4 regions of the Paenibacillus sp. FSL M7-0896 genome follow, and region 3 is predicted to be linked to each of the others. Evidence: riboswitches for the same ligand, from Rfam matches in the RefSeq annotation. Region 3 holds a riboswitch; each other region holds the start of a gene.

Region 1 (3,352 bases), 2.5 Mb from region 3:
GATTAATCACCGCATGCTCCTCCTGGAGCAGCTCAATCTCCTCACCCAGCTTAAGCAGCAGCCTGGAGAAGCGGCTTAGTACACTGTCAGTAATGTACCCGGTGAATTGTCCCGGATGGGCGAATACCTCAAGCATCTGCCAGAGCTGGTCCGTGCCGGAGCCGAACGCCCCGTTCATACGGCTTAGCGCAGCTTGAAGATCACGGATCAGGCTGCCCAAGTGGCTGTATTTATCCTCCAGCAGCAGCATGACTACCAGGCCGTAATTCACGGATTGCTGGCGGGATTCCACATTCTTGGCCAGCTGGCGCGCTGCCTCAAGCAGTCCGTCCGTCTCTGTCCGCAGCAGGCATGCGAGGCTGTGCAGACGATGCTGCATTACCCCGGCGTGTCCGGCGTACAGGCCGCTGCCGGTGACCTGGCCGCTAACGTAAATACTGCCGGTGGCTATAATTGTAGATTGGCGGATATCGCCATAGACGTACACATTCCCGAGGGCTTCAATTCGTACAGGTCCTTCCAGATCTCCCGGTACAATGATGTCACCTGCGAACATAACATCGCCCGCAGGATCTGTCATCTCTCTGGCCAGAAGACTGACCGGAGGGAAGTCACATATCCGGACGCTGCCGTTTCCTCCGCAGATGCGGGGTCTGCCGGTATGCCGGGCCACGATATTACCACAGGGAAGGAGCTTGGCATGATTACCGGCAGCAAAGTAGATATCCTGCGGCGGGGGAGGGGGCAGGACCCTTCCGTCTGTGTCGAGGCCGGGAATGCCTTCTTCCGGCGGCAGCTTGCGGGCGAAGACTTCGCCTGCAAAGGCAAAGGGGGCTCCCGGGAAACGGAGATACTCCAAGGGTTCCGCAGGCTTCTGACCCCGGGCTCCCTGTCCCTGAAGCATCCGGTTCCCCTCCAGTGTATGCTCAGGCAGCAGGAATTCCAGCCGGGCTTCCTTGCCGGGCAGCGGGGATCTGCCTTCAGCGATGCATACGGGAAGATATGTAGGGTTCTCCAGCTCCGCGTACAGGGCGGGAATGTTCAGGTTGCGCAGAATAAAACGGTTGTCCAGTGAGGCGATAATCTGTTCTATGGTGAGCGTGGACAGCAGCATCGCCGGATTGGGCTGGGCACGGACGACCGCTTCGAAGGCGGCGGGGCAGTTGACCAGATTCCAGGCGTACTTCTCTGCACGGTATAAAGTGAAGTGGACCTTGAGCTTGTCAGGCGATACGGTAATTTCATATTGCGGCTTCTCACAGATCTCCCAAGTGATATAATCCGCCCTGGTCACCTCGGTCGGCTCTGTAACGGTCTTCCAGTTGATCTTCAGGACAACAGGGTGGACCGCAGAAATGCGGGCGGGAGCACCTCCGGGGAGCGGGGGAGTAATGAATATCTGGTTGTCCTGCACGAGGATAATTCCATTCTTATCTCCAGTTGTCCCGTCAGAAGCTCGGCCCTCCACAGAGAATGAATCCAGGAGACCTTTACGTTCGAGCATCAGGGACTCTACGAATTCATATCGGCTTGGTTCGATATCCTGCTGCGGCATGGTTGTAACCTCACTTTTTCGTATGATCAATGGCAATTCGTACAGAAAAAGAACATCATCAAGCCTGGGAGGCTTTCCCTCCTGAACAGCTGGCTTAAGTGGTCTCTATTGGCAGCCTGGCAACCGTAAACGCAGATTCCGGCGTTCTTAGGCCCATGGCTTTGCGTCCTGCCCTTTCGGGGAGTTTGCCTTTAGAAATAGATCAATGATATACATCCTGTAGAGGTGGGAGTTATGGTCGACTGTAATCGACAAAAAGAGTCATAAATAGTTCTTACGCGTCATTAACTTCTGCAAACAAGCTTAATTCTAGTACTTAAAGAGCTATTTTTCAACTATATTATGCCTATTTATCAAAAAACTCGAAATATGCAGCTCTATTTCGACAAAAAAACTGGTTTCCCAGCGCTTACAGCTTATGGAAGAGGCAGGGGGAGGAAAGTATGAGCATTCAACTGTTGGGACACCCTGGGCTTGGTAAGAATCGGAGTGTTCTTTTTTGATAAGCGATTTTGCGAGTGTTAATGTTATGTATATGTTAACTGTGTAAATAAACACAAACATTCAGTGTATTATTTCGTAATAAAACCGAAGACATCGCAAATTCATTGTAATATAATCTAACTCATACCAAGGAAACGCGAATTAATGTTAACTAATATAACATTAATAGAGATAGCGACATCAGGAGAGGAGCATAAACCATGCAGATTGCAGCAACACCTTACATCTGGCCTTATGACGGGGCTGTGGACCCGGCGAAGACAGCGCTGATGATTATCGACATGCAGACGGATTTTTGCGGCAAGGGCGGTTACGTCGAGAGAATGGGTTATGACCTCTCATTAACAGCGAGGGCGATCCAGCCCATTCAGCGGCTGCTGGCCCGTATCCGGGACATCGAAGGCTTCACCGTGATCCATACCCGCGAGGGGCATAAGCCGGATCTGTCGGATCTGCCGGCGAACAAGCGGTGGCGCAGCCGCCAGATCGGGGCCGAGATCGGCTCCGAAGGACCGGCGGGACGAATCCTCGTGCGGGGGGAGCGCGGCTGGCAGATCATTGATGAGCTGGCGCCTGCCCACGGAGAGTACATTATAGACAAGCCGGGCAAAGGGAGCTTTTACGCAACAGACCTGGACCTGATCCTGAAGAATAAAGGAATTACCCATCTGATTCTGACCGGTATTACTACCGATGTCTGTGTACACACCACGATGCGGGAAGCCAATGACCGCGGGTACGAGTGTCTGATCCTTGCAGATTGTACAGGAGCGACGGATGAAGCGAATCACCTGGCGGCGCTGAGTATGGTTCAAATGCAGGGCGGAGTGTTCGGCAGTGTAAGTGATTCACAAGCGGTGCTGAAGGCGCTGGAGCAATACTAAATCATTCATAAACGGGGGAATAACCATGTGGAACAAGTCCAGAACAAAAGCGCTGATGCTGTTAACCTCGCTAATGCTGCTCCTGACCGCCTGCGGTAACAATACGGAAGCCGGGAAGGCTGAAGGCCAGGGAGCGGAAGGCTCGGGCGAGCTGAAAAAGGTGGTGCTCCGGCTGAAGTGGATTCACCAGGCGCAGTTTGCCGGCTTTTATACCGCAGTGGAAAAAGGCTTCTATAAAGAAGCGGGGCTGGATGTTGAGATCCGCCCGGGGGGCTCGGATTTCCCGGCTGTGCAGATGGTAGCTTCCGGCAGTGAGGAGTTCGGAGTTACCGGTGCCGACCAGATCGTCATCGCCAGAGAGAAAGGCGTCCCGGTCAAAGCGTTGTCCGCGATCTACCGCAAAACCCCG
Region 2 (3,352 bases), 3.4 Mb from region 3:
GTGTCGGCTTCACGGTCGGCGTTGGCGTCGGCTTCACGGTCGGTGTTGGCGTCGGCTTCACAGTCGGCGTTGGTGTTGGCTTCACGGTCGGCGTTGGTGTTGGCTTCACGGTCGGCGTTGGTGTTGGCTTCACAGTCGGCGTTGGTGTCGGCTTCACGGTCGGCGTTGGTGTCGGCTTTACAGTCGGTGTTGGCTTTGGAGTTGGAGTGCACACAGGTGTAGGTGACGGTTTTATGGTCGGTGTTGGCTTCACAGTTGGAGTCGGCGTTACCGTCGGCGTTGGCTTCACTGTAGGTGTAGGCGTTACCGTTGGTGTTGGCTTCACTGTAGGTGTTGGTGTTACCGTCGGTGTCGGCTTCACTGTAGGTGTTGGTGTTACCGTCGGTGTTGGCTTCACTGTAGGTGTTGGTGTTACCGTCGGTGTTGGTTTCACTGTCGGTGTCGGTGTAGCCGCTGGTGTCGGTGATGGACTAGGTGTCGGCGTTGCGGTCGGCGTCGGACTCGGTGGCGGCCCCTCTCCCTCGTACAATCCCAGGTGCATCTCAACCCCGCCGCTAAAAGATTTTGCAATCAGAGTCCCGTACAGCTCTGCTCCGGCATAATGAACATCCGCTCTAGGTGCGAGGATCGTCCCGAAGAATGAGGTATAAGCGATATTCACCTCAGAAGCTTCGTAAAAGTTGAACAATACCTGACTGGCTCTGCCGTTATTCATTGCAAAACTTGGCACATTGACTATAGACCCGCTAATATTAATAATCAGCGTAGCGTTCTGTGCAATGTTGAATTCGATATAGTTGGTCTTCGCCAGTGTCGAGGCATCCAAATGAACTACATTGAAACGATCCGGTGCACTTATCTTGAGCTGTCCATAATTGTTATTGCCGATCTCATTCGTGTCAGCCAAGGCCCCATACTCTGTGGAACGGGAGATCAGAGCTTGCTGCTCGGCTGCAAAATCAATCGGGCTGGCATTTTTCTTCCCGCCTTTGATGTTGACACCAGGCTCATTGGCTGTAAAGCTATCCCCAAATACCACATTTCCATAGATCTCTCCACTGCCTGAATGTACAAAATTCTTACCGGCCACAAGTACATCCGTCGGCGAAGCATCCCTGTATGCCCTAGCTACTCCGTAACCTCCGGAGAGGGTAATGTCCCCCGCCGCTGCCAGGCGGCCTTCAATCTGATCATTGGCTTGTTTAAAATCCCCGAGGATAAAAGCATTAAAATTCCCTGCGACCCCCAAAACCGGTGTTGGCGTATACGGCACCCCTGAAGCTGCTCTGACATCCGTGCCCCACGTAAAAGCACTGGATACGGTCAATAGGCCCGCCATAATGATGGCGGCTGTTTTACGTACTCCTTTTTTCAATAGTCCACACCTCCTAGTTACTATTCTATGAATCTGTCACGCGACTATAACAACAAAAAGACCGCCACGAAGGGTTAGCTTCACGGCGGCCGGACGACCCTAGCCTCAACTTTAGAGACAGTAGATTCCTGACTTTGCGTCCCGTTCTTTCGATACGGTTTGCGTTTGTACATGATTTCGGTATGCAATTGAGATTTGCTTATGTAAGATCATTGTTGAGTCTATGACATTTGTTACTTTTGTACTAATTTCAGTTTATCCGCTCTCCCACCCTATTGTCAATCCACTCCCAGTATATTTTTTGAAATTATTTTTTACGATGGTTGCTCATTGATCCCTTGTACCATAAGGGTTCAGGGGCGAGTCTCTTTTTTATCTACTGACGAAAAAAGTCGAGAAATCAGAGGATTGGCTATAGCCGTTTGTCTCTCTTTTCTATAATACTATCAATTTATATCATTAAAATTTGATGCATTCGTCCTATTTTATCGCCCTCAGCCCACCCCTACTCATTATCTGCTCCTGTTCAATGCAATTTTACCTATTTTTGGGCATCTCAGCTCCAAAAAAAGTGCCGCCCATAGGGACGACACCTGCTAATAGACTTCATATATTTTGAATAAAATGTCGCCTAGGCAGACCCGAACAGCTGAACCCAGCCAATCATCGATACCCAGAGCGGAACACTTAGAATGATCCCGAATACCAAACCACGGCGGAGGCTTCCTTCATGACTCATTGCCATTCTCCTTTGAGCTGATTTATTTATCAATCTTTAATATTTCAATTTTAATATAAAATAATTCATCTTATTTTTTTGTGAAATATATCACATTATTTGAGTTAATTTATAAAACCCATTGATTATTTTTTGAAGGATGAGTTACAATGCGAATATACGTTCTCTTTGAGGGGTTGAGAAGGATGCAAAGAGCAGAGAGCCAGGATAACCTGCTGGTCAAATCCTATATTTTGCTGCCGCTTATTCTATCCGCCTTCGAGCGCGATGCTTCTGCTATAGCCTCTGAGCTGCGCACGCCTGCACCTTATCTGGAGGTAATCCAGTCGGCCGCTCATGCCGCTTCTGCCGATCTGCGGGAGGTCCGTGCCGGAATGCGCGCCCGTGGTCTGAAGGTCTATGAGCAGCAGCGGTTGGAGACGGGTGTTGAAGCCAAATTTGTCTGCAGGGGCTATCACGAACGGATGCTGCTGCTGGATGATGTGATTGCCGCCCAGGCCACTCTGCATATGCGCAGATATCTGGGTATGGAGAAGATGGAGCAGCGCTAACAAAGAAGCCTGCCGCAAGCGGCAGACTTCTGCATTAAATGATCACCGGGATGCGGTTACATTAACAACGTCCAATACCCCAATGTGCCGCATATCACCACCACAGCTACCGGGTACAGGATTCTCCGGCTTACCTGATCCCTGAACGCAAGAAACAAACAAAGCATACAAAGCCATGCAATTAGAAGGCTTCCCATCTATTATGCATACGCTCCTTCCCGGCATTTCTGCCCCTCTCCAGCGGTAGACCGCCTCAGAGCACAACTCTCCTTATATATAGGAAGATTTCCCGCCGAATATCCCAATTATACCAGCTGACAGCCAATCTGGAGCAATTTTTCTTCACATTGCCGTCAAGAAATTCACAATTCCTCTTCCAGCACCGGATATTCCCAGAAACCCAGACGTCCCTTAGCAGGTATGGGATGTACCAGCGGAACAACCTCCTCCAGCATCCAGGCATACCTTCCTTCGGCATAATTGCCGAATACATATTCATTGCCGCCCGGCCAGCCTTGCTGCGAAAGCTCCGGCGTCACCTCACAGCAATCCGCAATGCGGCTGACTGCAATGATCTTGCCCGTCGGCAGGTTGTCCGCAGTGTAGCCGTGACGGGCCAGCAACGACTGATACGGCTCCGTCCGGCAGATCGCCTTATTCACCTGCATCCCGGCATGAATGGCTAAC
Region 3 (3,352 bases):
CCATCGTAATCAGCGACGAGATCACCGCGATCTCCTTCCAGTCAGAGCCAATCGTGGTCCGCTGAAAAATATCGCCATAGGCATTGCCCATGATATATTCGGCTAATTCCGGAAAATGCTCTTTGATCGGAGCCAGGGCCTTGGCCCCATAATCTCCTGAGAGATCAGTGAAATGATCGAGTCCGCTGTTCATGTTCTTGTTCACGATATGTCCTCCTGATAGTAGGTTAGAAAAGGTGTGCGGATACGGCTTCCTTACGTAAGATCCAGAGTGCGGTGGGCCGTAGGAGGCATTTCATCACGGTCAGTCAGCAGCTCAATGACAACAGCCTTGTTAAGTGCCACAGCTTCGCGGATTGCGGCAGCGAACTCCTCCTGCGTCTCACAGCGGAAGCCGGCTGCACCCAGCGATTCGGCGAATTTCACGGCATCCATCGGAACCTCGAAGATCGTACCGTCAATCCGGCCGGTCGTTTTCTCCATACCCTTAAGCGCCATATCCAGCTGCTTATTGTTCACCACAATGAAAATCACCGGAATGTCCTTGCAAACGGCTGTGTTTATTTCAGTTCCGAGCATCATAAAACAGCCGTCACCGGTAATGCAGAAGACAGTCTCTCCGGGAGAAGCCGTCTTGGCACCGATCGCCATGCCAATTGAATTGCCCATGCAAGCAAAGTAGGCATCGAATATGAAGCTGCCGGGCCTGCGGACATTGAACCATTTCACAGCATTGAACCCGTGGCTGCCGTCATCTACAAACACGCTGCTGTTGTAAGGAATCAGGTCGCTCATCGTGCTCATTACCGAAGCCAGAGAGAGCCCCGCCAGCACGGGCAACTCGTCATTGTAAGCATTGGAGATTGTGATTTCATGCTTGGTGACCGTAGAGGGGTCCAGCTTCTGAAGATACAGTGCCAGGTTGTCCCTTAAGTCCCCGCCGACAGCGATGGTGGATGAGGACAGTATTTTGCCGACAAAGGTTGGATCTACATCGAACTGGATCAGCTGCGGCGGATGATTCTCCGGCTTCAGGTTGCAGATGGTCATGTCGCTCAGGCGGGAGCCCAGAACAATGAACAGGTCGCTGTTGTTCAGCAATTCATCGCCGTGCGAGGAGCCGCCAACGCCGACAGGACCGTGGTAGAGCGGGTGATCATAAGCTATTGCACCTTTGCCGCCTGGAGAGGTGACTACAGGAATGTTGAAGGTTTCGGCCAGCTGAACCAGTTCCTGATGGGCACCTGAGCGGTTGACGCCTTTACCGGCAATGATCAGGGGCCTAGCGGATTGATTAATCGCCGAGATGACCCGGTCATAGTTCTGATAACTGACTAGTCCCTCGCGTTCCGGCAGAACAATCCGGCATTCCGCGAGCCGCTCTGTCTGCACATCAAACGGAATGCAGAGATGGACCGGACCTTTTTGGTCACCCAGGGCGATGGATAGGGCATGGTTGAAAATCGTGCTGAAGTGATCGCCGCGTTCAACGAGCTTGCTGAAGAGGGTGGCCGGCCGGAACATATCCGCCAAATCAGCCAGGTAGGAAGTGGAATCCTGACATTGGGGAATGCCCAGCTCCTTGATGGACTGATGTCCGGTGATGAAGAGGACGGGAAGATTATTGGCCTTGGCATGCGCTGCTGCGGTGAGCAGATTCGTTCCCCCAGGACCGGAGGTGCCGAAGGCTACCCCGAGACTGCCGGTCTTCAGAGCATAACCGCCGGCGGCGAAGCCGGAGCTGGATTCGTGCCGGCCGGGGATGAACTCTATACCGTAGTCAACCATTTTCAAAGCGATGGGGCAAATAGACTTGCCTATGATTCCAAAAGAATGAGTGACTCCCAGATTGTGTAATGCTTCCGCCATATAATCTGCAACTGTCTTCAGAACATCCACCCCGCAAGTTGTTATTTGTATACGTCAGCAATAGAAAACCTGTACTCACCATTGGAGCACAGGTCTGTTGCACGAATCACCATAATCAAACGCGAAACCTAAGGCGTTCACAGTTTTTCAGCAACCTGGCTGTCATGATCCCACTTCAGAAATGAGACTGTAGATCCATGGCTTTGCGTCATTCCCTTTCGGTGAATTTTGCCGGTATGCGGTTATAAATGAATTTGTGGAGAATTTTCCTTTACAATATATTCCTTGCTCCGCTTTTGTCAATAACCCCTGTGAGAAGAAACTCGGAATTTGACGAATATTCAGGAGTGGAAATGGCTAAATATTTGGATTTTCAAACTTTTGAAAATGGTTGTCCCTGGAAGACTAAAGTCTTAAAATGCAAATGGCCGTTTAGGTTGATTAATGTGGGAAGTGAGCACAAAGCCTCATTACATTCCTGATTTACTGCAAAACATTAAGAATTCACTAGATATACAGCATTACAAATTTCGGTGATAGGACTTAAGTAATAGTGATGTAAGATGTTAGCTTATAGACAAGCTATGACAATAGAACGACTATAGTAAAGAAGTGCAAAGCACGGTTTTTACCCTTATGCACAATTTCAACAATTTGTGAATATTACATAACAATCTTTGTTTTGCCCAAAAAAAGAGACACCTCCCGCAGAAAATTCCGCAGGCGTGTCTCTTTGTGCTGAGGTTAAAATTTGAAAATATGAATCGTTTTTTGCAGGTTGAAGACCGCGGAGGTCATCTTCTCTGTCTCCTCAGCTACGGATTGAAGAGCATGAATCTGTTCGTTCATCGCTGCGGATACCTCTTCCGTCCCTGCGGCGGTCTCCTGGGTGATGGCTGAGATATTCTCGATCGCCCCGGAGATCTTGAGCGCGCTCTCCAGCATAAGGTCACTCTCTGCGGAAAAGGAGGCAATCTGCTCGGTTATGTATTGGACACTATGCACAATTTGAGCAAAAATGTTGGCTGTCTCCGTAATCATCTCATTCTGCACCTGGACTACCTCTTCATTGATGGCGATGTTATCGATAGCCTGCTTGATATCCGCTTCGATGCTGCGTACCAGACCGAACACCTCTTTGGTTGAAGCGGTGGATTCCTCGGCCAGCTTGCGGACCTCCTGGGCAACAACGGCGAACCCGCGGCCATGTTCGCCTGCACGGGCGGCTTCAATAGAAGCATTGAGCGACAGCAGATTGGTCTGTTCAGCAATTTCGGTAATTGTCTTGGTAATCATCGTAATGCCTCGTGCGTTATGCGATAGGGCTTCGATAGTATCCGCCACCTTCTGGGTAGCCTGGATGTTCTTGCGCATGCCTTCGGCTTGGGTATCCACCGATTGCCGTCCCTGTTCTACCAATTCCAGCGTATGTACAGACCTTTTATTCATTTCCTTGGTGGAATTCGTATAATTGGAGACTTTG
Region 4 (3,352 bases), 3.6 Mb from region 3:
TATTACCGCGGCTGCTGGCACGTAGTTAGCCGGGGCTTTCTTCTCAGGTACCGTCACTCCGGTAGCAGTTACTCTACCGGACGTTCTTCCCTGGCAACAGAGCTTTACGATCCGAAAACCTTCATCACTCACGCGGCATTGCTCCGTCAGGCTTGCGCCCATTGCGGAAGATTCCCTACTGCTGCCTCCCGTAGGAGTCTGGGCCGTGTCTCAGTCCCAGTGTGGCCGTTCACCCTCTCAGGTCGGCTACGCATCGTCGCCTTGGTGGGCCGTTACCCCACCAACTAGCTAATGCGCCGCAGGCCCATCCCCAAGCAGCAGATTGCTCCGCCTTTCATTCTTCTCTCAGGAGAAAAAAGAAATTATCCGGTATTAGCTACCGTTTCCGGTAGTTATCCCAGGCTTGAGGGCAGGTTGCCTACGTGTTACTCACCCGTCCGCCGCTAAGTCTGAAAGGAAGCAAGCTTCCTCTCAAACTCCGCTCGACTTGCATGTATTAGGCATGCCGCCAGCGTTCGTCCTGAGCCAGGATCAAACTCTCCAAATTGGTATTTAGAAAGAGCGATTGCTCATTTTGAAACATCTGACGAGAATTTACATTCTCATTTTTGGATCTCACCGAAGTGATCTCCAGATACTCACTCGTTGTTCAGTTTTCAAAGATCAAGCTCGTTGTTAGTGTCAATGTTGTCGTCACCAGCAACTCTTATAATATATCACGTTCATCTGAGCAATGCAAGCTTTATTTTTGAAATCACTTATTTAAGTAATCTCTCATTTCCTTTGCCGCTCCAACAACGCTTATTTATAATAACCTATCCTTCTATTAAAAAGCAACCTTTATATAAATAAAAATAACCCGCTTAATGACTAAGCGGGTTATTCTCAGATAATGCTATAGTTACAGCTATTCTTAGTAGAATTTCGCTGCAGTATATTTGCTTGCTGATTTGATCAGTTCAGTTGATGCTGTTTTCTTACCCAGACCTGCATCCACTGTAGTATCAATCGTCACCCATTTGCCGTTCAGGAACACTTCGTTCCAGGCATGGTATGAAGTTACATAGCTTGTATTCCCCATAACCAACTTGGTTGGAATCCCTTCACTGCGGAGCATAGTAGCGAACAAGGAAGCGTAATCGTAGCAGATACCTTTGTTGGTAGCCAGTGTGTTGTCGTTGTTCGGAATATAATCTGTGCTTACGCTGTTGGCCAGAGAGTAGTCATATTTCACGTTAGCTACGATGTAATTGTAGATAGCCTTAACTTTGTCTGCATCTGTGGTCAGACCCTTTGTAAGCTGGGCTGCCTTTTGAACGGATTTATCGGAAGAACTCCACTTTACATTCTGTACAGAGCTCAAATATACGGCATTCACATTGCTCATTGAAAGAGATACAGTCTCGGAAGATAGTACTTTGTATTTGTTGCCGGTAGTATTCTCAAGAACGGAGACCTTGTAAGAGCCATTACCTTGTTGCAGCGGGAACGTCTCGGTCGGTTTGGAAGTGTATAAGTTGTAAGTATAGCTGTTATTGTCCTTGGTAATCATGAGCTTCATCTTCTTGTCTTTAGGAACATCGTACGATACCCCGATAACCCCTTGATCAAGTTGTCCAACATTTAACCAGCTTGAATCTGCATTTGCTGCTTGAGCAGTGCCTGTCTGCACGGAAGTGACGATCACAAAAAGTGTAATCAGCATTAAATAAAACTTCTTCATGGATAAAACCCCTTTCGGTAGCTGGCTGCCATTCTTACGGGAAGGCCCTTTAGCTTTGCGTCCCTACCTTTCGATAGGTTTGCCGTTATCGTATAAGCTTTATCTGTCCAATCTACTGCCACATAATGACAGATTCAGAATGAAAACAAACAAAAAAAGCCTCTTCATTCGGTAACTGGCTGCCATCCATGACGGGAAGGCCCTGTAGCTTTGCGTCCCTACCTTTCGATAGGTTTGCCGTTATCGTGTATTAGCTTTCATAGTTATAGCTTACCATATCTCAATCTATTAGCAAGACCCAAATCACTAGATTCCCGCAAAAATAGACTAAAATTTTATGTTTTTTGACCTTTCTCAGCATTGTCCTATGACAATCAGGTCAACTTTGCATGAATGATGAGTCTGTGGGTCGGGTTGACAAGCGGATCACAGGTAATGAGGGTCAGAATTTTATCATCATCCTTACCCTTCAGTACTGAAATATCGGTAGGCTCTACAATAGATACATCATATACAACATATTTGTATTCCTGTCCGCTTGTAATAACAGTAATGGCGTCCCCTTTACCGACCTCATCCAGTCTGTTGAACAGCCGCCCTGCCGTTCTTGACCGATGTGCCGCAATCGCTGCATTGCCTACCGCGCCAATCGGAGCTGTCTCCTTCATATGCGCCGCTGCATGCTTCATATTGGTCTTGGTGGCGCCCTCCAGTACAGGCAGCTTCAGATCGATTTTATCGATTTCAATAATAGCGGTGATCTTGCCTCCCACTTCAATCTCGGGCGCTGTAGTGGGCACCGGCTCTTCCGCACCAGACTCTTCCGCCAGCAGCTGGGTGACTTCCGCATAAGGCTTGCTCAGATCCTGGCTGGCAGGAGCCGTAGCCGAAGGAACGATTTCACTATAGGCCTGTTCAGCCTCTTCCAGCAGCTTCTGCTGCTGACGGTCCTCGTACCATTCGCTTCCTTTGGGGTAGAGCATAATCAGGACCCCGGCAAGTATAATCAAATAGGATAACTTCCGCATGACAATCGCCTCCGCAATATAGAATAAGTGCTGCCCCCGCAGGGGACGGGGAAGACATACTGTACCTCTAGAATACCCACTTCCGGCTTCCAAAGAAATTAATGATTACTGTAACAAAGGTAACCAGTACCTTGGCCATCAGCACCTGGACGCCCAGCCGGTCAGTCAGCAGATGAATCAGCAGCACCGAAATGCCCAGCACCATCAGATTCAGGACAATAAATCTCACCAGCTGCATCCGGTCAAAGCCGCTATTCCCGCCTCTGTTCCCGCCCTTGAAGGTCACCTTCTTATTCCAGAAAAAGCTGTTGGCCGTCCCGGCACTGTAGGAAATAATCTGTGCAGGGGTGTTAAGCATGCCCAGGGAATGAAGCAGGGTAAATACCGCAAAATCTATGAACGTGTTAAGCAGGCCCACCGCATTGAATTTCAGAAACTGGATCATGCCTGCGCGCCAAGCCTTATCTTGCATAATCGCTTGCCTTCCGCGTGTCTTCGGCCTCTGCCTCCGGGTAGCCTCGGGTCTCGCGTACGATATAGAGCGGTCTGTCCTTCGATTCGTCATAGATCCGTCCGATGTATTCCCCGATCACGCCCAACA

Evidence for each region. A riboswitch is a leader RNA that binds a small molecule or an ion and turns the genes downstream of it on or off. The one in region 3 is predicted to bind cyclic di-GMP.
Region 1: another riboswitch for cyclic di-GMP. It lies ahead of MKY12_RS30100 (flagellar assembly protein A); the one in region 3 lies ahead of MKY12_RS19485 (thiamine pyrophosphate-binding protein).
Region 2: another riboswitch for cyclic di-GMP. It lies ahead of MKY12_RS00835 (choice-of-anchor A family protein); the one in region 3 lies ahead of MKY12_RS19485 (thiamine pyrophosphate-binding protein).
Region 4: another riboswitch for cyclic di-GMP. It lies ahead of MKY12_RS01670 (transglutaminase-like domain-containing protein); the one in region 3 lies ahead of MKY12_RS19485 (thiamine pyrophosphate-binding protein).

Annotation. Positions count from the first base shown of each region.
Region 1 is NZ_CP150250.1:6,955,159-6,958,510, reverse strand. It holds gene MKY12_RS30100 (flagellar assembly protein A) at 1-1,585, opposite strand, end outside; cyclic di-GMP riboswitch class I at 1,663-1,755, opposite strand; gene MKY12_RS30095 (isochorismatase family cysteine hydrolase) at 2,260-2,943, shown strand; gene MKY12_RS30090 (ABC transporter substrate-binding protein) at 2,969-3,352, shown strand, end outside.
Region 2 is NZ_CP150250.1:193,651-197,002, reverse strand. It holds gene MKY12_RS00835 (choice-of-anchor A family protein) at 1-1,375, opposite strand, end outside; cyclic di-GMP riboswitch class I at 1,457-1,549, opposite strand; gene MKY12_RS00830 (hypothetical protein) at 2,300-2,665, shown strand; gene MKY12_RS00825 (ASCH domain-containing protein) at 3,028-3,352, opposite strand, start outside.
Region 3 is NZ_CP150250.1:4,495,286-4,498,637, reverse strand. It holds gene MKY12_RS19490 (carboxymuconolactone decarboxylase family protein) at 1-205, opposite strand, end outside; gene MKY12_RS19485 (thiamine pyrophosphate-binding protein) at 256-1,899, opposite strand; cyclic di-GMP riboswitch class I at 2,016-2,112, opposite strand; gene MKY12_RS19480 (methyl-accepting chemotaxis protein) at 2,614-3,352, opposite strand, start outside.
Region 4 is NZ_CP150250.1:390,678-394,029, reverse strand. It holds rRNA gene MKY12_RS01675 (16S ribosomal RNA) at 1-547, opposite strand, end outside; gene MKY12_RS01670 (transglutaminase-like domain-containing protein) at 914-1,723, opposite strand; cyclic di-GMP riboswitch class I at 1,737-1,817, opposite strand; cyclic di-GMP riboswitch class I at 1,891-1,972, opposite strand; gene MKY12_RS01665 (class D sortase) at 2,098-2,751, opposite strand; gene MKY12_RS01660 (GtrA family protein) at 2,819-3,223, opposite strand; gene MKY12_RS01655 (glycosyltransferase family 2 protein) at 3,213-3,352, opposite strand, start outside.